4 regions of the Lysinibacillus sp. BNK-21 genome follow, and region 1 is predicted to be linked to each of the others. Evidence: riboswitches for the same ligand, from Rfam matches in the RefSeq annotation. Region 1 holds a riboswitch; each other region holds the start of a gene.
The links. Region 1 has a riboswitch for thiamine pyrophosphate ahead of thiW (energy coupling factor transporter S component ThiW). Riboswitches for the same ligand answer to the same signal wherever they lie in the genome.

Region 1 (2,204 bases):
TCGTAACAGGTCTTGCACAAATCGGATTTGGCCTTGCTACAGATGTATGGATGCTCTTTTTAGCACGATTTTTAGGTGGTCTAGGTTCCGCATTTGTTGCACCTCCTATTATGGCTTTTGTCGCTGACGTCACAACCTATGAAGAACGTGGGAAAGGTATGGGGATGTTGGGTGCCGCTATGTCTCTTGGCTTTATGATTGGACCAGGTATTGGTGGCTTTTTAGCAAAGGTAAGCTTACATTTCCCATTTTTCACAGCTGGAGCTGCAGCCATTGTAGCATCTATTTTATCTTACTTTTTATTACCTTCTACCAAACCAAACACTGCTCAACAGAAACAAAAGCAAGACAATCTGGCGAAGCAAATGGCTCGTTCCATACATATGCCTTATTTTGTTATGCTCATAATTATGCTGGTGTTCTCGTTTGGAATTGCAAATTTCCAAACGACATTGTCATTATTTGTGACAGAAAAGTTTAATTACACACCTGTAGATATAGCGATTATATTAGTTGTTGGTGGTGCTTTTGGAGTAGTAGTACAAATGTTTATTATTACACCACTGTTCAATCGTTATGGTGAAATGAAAGTAGTACTAGTAAATTTATTTATTGCATCCGTTGCTATTTTCTTAATATTATTTGTTTCTGGCTTTGCCCTTATTTTAGTTGTAGCAACAATTTTCTCTACAGCAACGACATTAATTCGTCCAGCTGTTAATACACTCATCTCAAAGCTTGCAGAGAAAGAGCAGGGATTTGCTGCGGGCTTGAATAATGCCTATATGAGCCTCGGAAATATGATTGGACCCGCTTTGGCAGGTTTATTATTTGACTGGAATATGAATAGCCCATATATTTTCGGTTCTATCATATTATTAGCCTGTTTCTTCCTTGCGCTCATCTGGACAGTGAAAAAAGCACCTCATTTAATGCATCCCGATACAAAATAGTCTGAAAAATCATTGACTATTTTTAGCAGTATGTTACATTATTGTTGATTCACAAAATTGAATGATTTTAACCACTAGGGGAGTCTTTTAAAGGCTGAGACGTATATGGTAATATACGGACCCTTTGAACCTGATCTAGTTCACACTAGCGGAGGGAAGTGGCGCTACTTGCTGTTGTCACTATATACACGCAAGGCCGCTTCCTATTGTTTAAAGGGGGTGGCCTTTTTATTTTTCCTCACGAACTTTACCAAAAGGAGTGAACTTTATGTCAATTCGTAAATTAACAGTCATGGCTTTATTAGTAGCCGTTGCTGTTGCAGGCTCTACTTTCGTATCCATCCCAACAGGAATCGCACGTGCTTACCCAGTTCAGCATGCTATTAATGTGATAGGAGCCATTATACTTGGACCCGTACCAACAGTTATAGTTGCCTTTGTCACTGCCATCATTCGTATCCTTACTGGAACAGGCTCTCTACTAGCTATCCCTGGTAGTATCATCGGTGCGTTCTGTGCTGCCCTTGCCTATAAATATAGCAATAAAATGTGGTTAGCTGGTATCGGAGAAGTTATCGGAACGGGCATTCTGGCTTCACTTATTGCCGTCCCTTATGCAAAATTATTCATGGGAACATCTGTAGCAGCATTCTTCTTCCTACCAGCCTTTTTAACATCAAGTACGATCGGTGCTATTTTAGGTGTAATGGTTGCAAGTAGCTTGCGTAAAACAGAGCTAGTAAAGAGGTTTAATTCTTCTCTTTATTGAGAGAGATTGAATTATGAGCATTCATTGAGCTGGGGTAGTCCAATTTGGATCGCTTTTCTTCTCATTTACCCTCTTTACAAAGGGGATAACTCTCTATTTCAAGGAATATAAAAAGCAGTGCAAAACTATTCGAATTTGCACTGCTTCCTCTATTTTAAGATCGTTTTTTCATGCCTTTTAACAACTGTGCTACATTCGTGTCTTCTGGTATAGTTTTTTCCTCAACCAGCGGCTCTTTTTTCTTCGCATTCGTTAGGAAATTCCAACCAAAACGTCTTATCGTAATATCAATAAAGAAAAGAAGCATACTTGCTAAGAGTAGCCATGTGGCAATATTTTGCCGATCTGCTCCTTTTGTCGTAAAGTCACGGAAGACATCTTGTGGTTCCTTTAAAACAGTGCCTCCTGTTCGTTGAGTTAACTCTTCTATCAGTTGGTTATTTACAGGGAGTAGTTCGTATTCAGCACTATAAGGAACACTT
Region 2 (2,204 bases), 3.2 Mb from region 1:
ATAAATGGCTCAACCGCAAGGACCATACCTTCTTTCATAATAGTAGAATCCCATGCATCGTAATAATTTAAAATATGGTTTGGTTCATCATGTAAAGATTGACCTAAGCCATGACCTGTTAAATTCATAATAACAGTTAACCCATTAGCATTTGCCTCGCGTTCAACAGCTTTACCAATTTGATTTAATTTAGATCCAGCCTTTACCTTTGTCATTGCTCGATCAAAGGCACTTTTAGCAACACGGCAAAGCTTTTCTTTGTCCTCATAGCCATCACCCACAACAAATGAAATACCTGTGTCAGCAAAATAGCCATTTAAAGAGCCTGAAACATCAATATTTACGATATCTCCCTCTTGAATAACACGCTTTCCTGGAATACCATGTGCTACTTCTTCATTGACGCTAATACATGTATACCCTGGAAAATCATATTCTCCCTTTGGTCCTGAAATAGCGCCAGCCTCTGCAAACATGCGACCAGCAATTTCATCAAGCTCAAGTGTTGTAACACCTGGTTTTGTGGCAGCTTTCATTGCTTCGCGAATTTCAGCACAAATGCGTCCTATTTTTTTAAAAGCTTCAATCTCTTCTTGCGTTTTTACAATCATGTATAACGTCCCTTTCATCTAATATCTATTCTTTAATATAACATAACTTTTTATGCGTATAACGATAAACGCTTTAAATATTGTATGCTTTCCTACTTTGCAAAGTGCTAAAAGAGTTATTCACGACAAAAAAGTCCCTCCACTCCTGTGAAGGGACTAGCATTAAGCTTTTCTTTGCATTAATTGGGGAGCGGCTGTGAATAAAAGAACACCAACGATAGCCGTTAAAATGGTTGCTGGTAGCATATATGTACCATTGTAGATGATGGAATAAATCCATGCATTTTGGTCACCCGCATATTCGGCAAAAAATACAGCACCAGCAATTGTATGTGCTGTGTATCGTAAGAAGCCTGCGAAAACGGTACCTATGATTATATAAAGTGCCATTTTTGTTTTGTTCATATGTTTAGCAGCGTCTAACACTGGTCCACGTACAACCGCCGCTAATCCTACAACAGTAAAAGCAACGCCATAATCCAGTAATCCTTGTAGCCAGTGCACGATATAAGAACCAAACATTGTTTGCATAACACCCACAAGTAGTCCCGTAGTAAGACCAGCTACTAAGCCCCAGCGAAATGCTATTAACATAATCGGTACCATAACAAGACTAACTGAGCCGCCTTGTGCCCATACTTTAAAGGAAACCTGATCCAGTACGAGACCTATCGCTGCAAAAATCGCAATCTCCACTAGCATTAATAGTCTTTTTTTGTCCATACATATTCTCTCCTTTGTTCCGATGTAGGATACAAGAGCAGGAATAGAAAAGCGCTGATATGTCTCTTTCTGACACCTTTTTCCTTTAAGGACGAAAAAACGATGTCAGGACAGAGCCTCACATCGTACAAGTGTCGGTTTCTATCCACATCCCTACGCAAGCGTTAACTTACAGGTTCGAAGAGTCAAGGCATTACGTGCCCAGTCTCAGCTGACATCATCAGCTCCCCTTGTGGTCGTTACATCTGAATTTATTTGAACACTCTCATTGTACGCAATGGATTGAAGGATTACAACCTTCCATACATCATTTTTTTGAAACTTTGCTGTTTTTCATGCGTAAATATTTAAAAAGGAGGTACAACTATGGAGAATCAAAAAATTTTAGCTGCCTTTAGTTATCTTAGTATTTTCTTCGCCCCTTTTATCGTTCCATTAATTGTATATTTCGTGACAAAAGACAGTGATGTAAAAAGCCATTCGATTCGTGCACTTGTCTCTCATTTAATACCCTTTGTTTTTGGCATTCTATTCTTTATTGTCTTTGTTTTTTCTACATTTAGTTTAGATCCAACCTCCAGTAACAAGACAGTGATGATTATTTGGTTTGCTTCATTCGCCATCTATGCTCTCGTCTCACTCGGTATTGTGATTTGGAATATAATTCAGGCTGTTCGTGTTATCCGTTAATGTTTTATTTTTAAGTGAAACAGGTAGTAGTAATTGTAAAAGGAGCTGTTTTGGGATGAAAGTATCAAACGTTGTAAAAACTGCCGTTAAGTTAGCACCTATTGTTATTCCTATCGTAAAAAAAGTAATGGCTGCAAAAAAGGGCACAACGCCTACAACCACAACTCGAAAAAAATAAAA
Region 3 (2,204 bases), 1.6 Mb from region 1:
GTTGTTTCCAATGGATGTACCTCATATTTCACCCCAGAAGCATCGATCACCGCAATTGCTGCATCGACATATGGTATAACATCTTCATATTTCTCTGTCTTCGGAATGATTTGTACACTGATTAATGAATTTGCCATCTTATTTGGCCTCCTTTTTAGGTAAGAAATCATTAGTAAAGGCTTTTTTCGCATCAAATTCGCCCTCTAATACTTGATTGCTAGACATCCATTTCGCGTAATTTTCCCACACCGAAAGCTTTTGCTCTCCCCATTGCTTGGCATCGTCCTGGTATTTATCGGCCAGCCATTCCTGACTTTTTTGCACCAACGCTTTATCTAAATCAGGAGCTGCTTCGATTAAAATATCAGCCGCTTCACTTGGGTTTTCAATTGCGTATTCATAGCCCTTCGATGCAGCTGCCACAAAGGCTTTAACAACATCAGGATTGTCCTGTATCATTTTTTCATTTGTAGCTAAAACTGGCGTATAATAATCTAATTGATCACTATAATCTGTAAGATATAGCATATTGATCTTTTCCCCACGCAGCTCAGCTTCAATTCCTGTCCATGCATAATAAATCCAAGCAAAATCAATATCTTTTTCCATCATTGTGAAGAAATCTAAATCGCCTGCATTGACGATATCTAGCTTATTAATATCTGCCTTTTCTTTTTGCATGAGTGATTGTAAAACGGCTTGCTCTAATGGCGCGCCCCAACCACCATAGGTTTTACCTTCAAAATCCTTTGGCGATGTAATGCCCTTCGAAGCAATAGAAGCAAAGCCAGATGTATTATGCTGTATAATTGCTGCGATGGAGACCAGCGGCACATCCTGTACTCGTGCCTGTGTTATGCCTTCCTGATAGCTCACGCCAAAATCCGCCTTTCCAGAAGCAACAAGCTGATCTGCGCCCGCCTCACCAGGCATAATAATATCAACATCTAAACCCTGTTCCTCAAAATAACCGAGTTTTTTGGCAACATATAGTCCTGTATGATTTGTATTCGGCGTCCAATCCAGTACCACAGACACCTTTTTCAGCTTGTCTGCAGCCTGCTTGTCATCCTTGTCACTACAGCCTACTAATGTCAATAGTGCTGCCAATAAAATAAAAAACCATTTTTTCATGCGAAAGCCTCCCAGTTTGTAATATGAAAGTGTTCATGAATGAATGTTGTCACCAGAAGAAAGCGTATACAATGTTGGCAAGCTGTTGCTTGAAAACATAAAAAAACGCCTAGGATTCCTCCCAGACGTATTGCAATCAATCTTCAAAACTTTGCTTTTTGAATAGATGTTCCCTACGCTGGTACGAGCCAAATCAGGTTCAAAGGGTCAGCGTCTACCGGACACAATCTCAGCTAGCAATTACTAGCCCCCCTACATTCTTTCGCTATGAACTTTTCGATGATTATTATACCCATAGTTTCACTTAAATGACAAGGTGCTATTTTTGAATAGAGCTTAAAGCCCAGCGCTCCTAAGAGGCTGGGCATGCTATTAGCTTGGTTTCTGTTCTTTTTTGGCTGTTACAACATGAGAAATTGCTCCATCTGTTGCAATATCCACTTTAAATGAACCATTGGAATGGCGATCCGCACGAGACAATGCTTGTACGTCAATCATCTCTTGAACACCTTTTTCAGTTTCAATCACAACCTGCTCCTCGTCTGTTGCTTGAACAACTGCCACAATTCGGTGAGGGTTTGCTTTTAACTCTGTTAATACTTTTAGTCCACGTTTTGCACGACTTGCTACTTCAACTTCAGCGACATTCATTTTCTTCACGGCCCCACGCTGTGTCACAATCACTACATAGTGGGTAACATCTGGCTGTAATACATTGACGCCAACTAAGGCTTCTCCATCTTTTAGTGTGATCCCTTTCACACCACCTGTTTTCACACCTGTTACAGGTAGTTCCTCCATTGGGAAACGAATCGCATAGGCTGTATCTGTTGTGAGCATCAGCTCCACGTCATCAGTCACAAATGATGCATAGATCATCGCATCACCAGCCTTGACATTCATCGTTTTAATTGGCTTTGAATAACGCGTTACCGCATAGTCTGCGAGTGGTGAGCGCTTAATTTGGCCATCTTTTGTGGCTGTGAAGACATACGTATTTGGCTGGTCAAATGTTTCGAAACCATAAACCGCAATAATCGATTCATCTTCCCCTGTTGGTACAATACTTG
Region 4 (2,204 bases), 2.6 Mb from region 1:
TGTAGGTTGATTATTCATTTTTTCAAGTATGTTCTGCCAAGGTTCATGTGCATTCCCTATAACAAATTGCAGTATGTCTTGTAAATTTCCCACTTTATCGAACTGTTCAATATAGGGTTCAAATGCAATAACTGCTTTAGCATTTGCATGATGAATTCGATACTCAATATCCTTTGTTCTTAACATCTCAGAACTTGGAATAATAGTTAAACCCGCTTTCAATGCAGCAATATACACAATATATGCTTCAACCGAACGTGGTACCATTACTAAAATGACATCACCTTTCTTTAAACCTTGCTTGGTGAATACATGTGCTACTTGATTTGCTTTTTCCAATAAATGTGCATATGTAATACATTGGATGTCTTGGTTTTCTTCATAAATGATTAAAGCATTTTTGGCTGCATCCTGAGCATATTTTTCAATTTCCTCTACTATGTTATACCATTCTGGTGCAACTAAATCTTGTCTTTTCATGGCAATTGCCCCCTTTTGTTATGACACATTATAAAACTCTTTTTTCAGCATTTTCAATGGTTTGTGCTTAATTTCGGTAAAGTCATGACAACTATCATACCCTCCTATATGGCATCGGTCACATTTTATCTATAGGAAAACTTGCTATTGAATACAAATGAAAAGTATGGTACATTTTGGTCAACTAAAAGCAAGATTGCAGGGGGACTCGTAAGAGTTGAGAAGGTAAAACCTGACCCTTTGAACCTGTTAGTTAATACTGACGTAGGGAGCAATAAACATCGTTTTCAGATGAAAGGCTCTTTTCGTGCATTTTTACACAAAAAGAGCCTTTTTTGCATGCTTACGTCCATCCCTAAAGGAGGACTACAATGATTTTTCAAACAATTCGTCAACAGCAACCACTTATCCATTGTATAACCAATTATGTAGTGGCAAATTTTCAAGCAAATGGTTTATTAGCGATAGGTGCTTCACCAGTAATGGCCGATGACTACCAAGAGGTAGAGGAGATGGTGGCCATTGCTCAAGCATTATTAATTAATATTGGAACACTTAATGATCGCACAAAAAGTGCCATGTTTTTAGCAGGTGAAAAAGCCAATAAACTTGGTATTCCTGTTATTTTAGATCCTGTCGGAGTTGGAGCCACAACTTATCGTAAGGAAACCGTAAGATACTTACTTGAAAACATACACTTTGCCGTGATTCGCTGTAATCTCGGCGAGCTAGCAGCAATAGTTGGTGTAAATTGGCAACAAAAGGGTGTCGATAGTGGTCATGGCACTATCGCTATGGAATTAGAAGCCACATCATTGGCTCAACGCTATCAATGCATTGTTATTGTCACAGGAGAACGCGATTTTATAACTGATGGCAAGCATAGCCAATGGATCGCTGGTGGTCATCCACAAATGACGGAAGTAACGGGTACAGGTTGTTTACTTAGCGCAATTTGTGGCGCAGCCTATAGTGTAAGCCATAATCCTTACCAACAATTAACAGAAACACTTACTTACTATAAAAAAGCAGGTGTACTGGCATCCGCATTTACTGCAGACATTGGTGATTTTCAAATAGCCTTACTCAATGCTATACATCGCTTATCAAAGGATGGTGCAGCTTCATGCATATTGTAACAACAATCGCTGGCTCAGATAGTGGTGGAGGCGCGGGTATACAGGCTGATTTAAAAACATTTCAGGAATTAGAAGTGTTCGGTACTTCTGTTATTACTGCTCTAACTGCTCAAAATACTTTGGGTGTAACAGGTGTTTGCCCTATTGACGTTTCCTTTATAAAAAAACAATTAGAGGCCTTAGTAGAAGATTTTCCAATCGCTGCGATTAAAACAGGAATGCTTTATTCCTCAGAAATTATCAAAGCAATTGCACACAAGATCAGGGAGCTAAACATTCCACTGATTGTTGATCCGGTGATGATTGCAAAAGGTGGGGAAAGCCTATTACAGCAAGAAGCTATCGATGCCTTACGCTCAACTTTATTACCACTTGCTACGGTTGTTACGCCCAATATACCCGAGGCAGAGACACTTACTGGGAGATCTATTCATCATTTTGAAGATATGAAAGAAGTAGCTCAAAGCTTGTTACAGCTAGGTGTACAATGTGTCATCATTAAAGGTGGTCATTTAGCAGATCCACTTTATGCCATTGATTATGTATTTTGCAAAAATGGACGTTCTTTTTCTTTGCAGTCTCCAC

Region 2: linked by a shared signal. The riboswitch ahead of thiT (energy-coupled thiamine transporter ThiT) and the one ahead of thiW (energy coupling factor transporter S component ThiW) in region 1 are both predicted to bind thiamine pyrophosphate.
Region 3: linked by a shared signal. The riboswitch ahead of ACMGGO_RS10375 (ABC transporter substrate-binding protein) and the one ahead of thiW (energy coupling factor transporter S component ThiW) in region 1 are both predicted to bind thiamine pyrophosphate.
Region 4: linked by a shared signal. The riboswitch ahead of thiM (hydroxyethylthiazole kinase) and the one ahead of thiW (energy coupling factor transporter S component ThiW) in region 1 are both predicted to bind thiamine pyrophosphate.

What each region holds. Positions count from the first base shown of each region.
Region 1 is NZ_JBLQTS010000001.1:3,658,194-3,660,397, forward strand. It holds gene ACMGGO_RS18650 (MFS transporter) at 1-953, shown strand, start outside; TPP riboswitch at 1,020-1,127, shown strand; gene thiW (energy coupling factor transporter S component ThiW) at 1,222-1,722, shown strand; gene ACMGGO_RS18660 (VWA domain-containing protein) at 1,877-2,204, opposite strand, start outside.
Region 2 is NZ_JBLQTS010000001.1:478,440-480,643, reverse strand. It holds gene map (type I methionyl aminopeptidase) at 1-611, opposite strand, end outside; gene thiT (energy-coupled thiamine transporter ThiT) at 774-1,334, opposite strand; TPP riboswitch at 1,468-1,575, opposite strand; gene ACMGGO_RS02345 (DUF4870 domain-containing protein) at 1,701-2,024, shown strand; gene ACMGGO_RS02340 (hypothetical protein) at 2,080-2,202, shown strand.
Region 3 is NZ_JBLQTS010000001.1:2,037,013-2,039,216, reverse strand. It holds gene ACMGGO_RS10380 (thiamine-binding protein) at 1-137, opposite strand, end outside; gene ACMGGO_RS10375 (ABC transporter substrate-binding protein) at 139-1,134, opposite strand; TPP riboswitch at 1,288-1,398, opposite strand; gene parC (DNA topoisomerase IV subunit A) at 1,507-2,204, opposite strand, start outside.
Region 4 is NZ_JBLQTS010000001.1:1,031,020-1,033,223, reverse strand. It holds gene mbcS (acyl-CoA synthetase MbcS) at 1-480, opposite strand, end outside; TPP riboswitch at 671-768, shown strand; gene thiM (hydroxyethylthiazole kinase) at 852-1,619, shown strand; gene thiD (bifunctional hydroxymethylpyrimidine kinase/phosphomethylpyrimidine kinase) at 1,607-2,204, shown strand, end outside.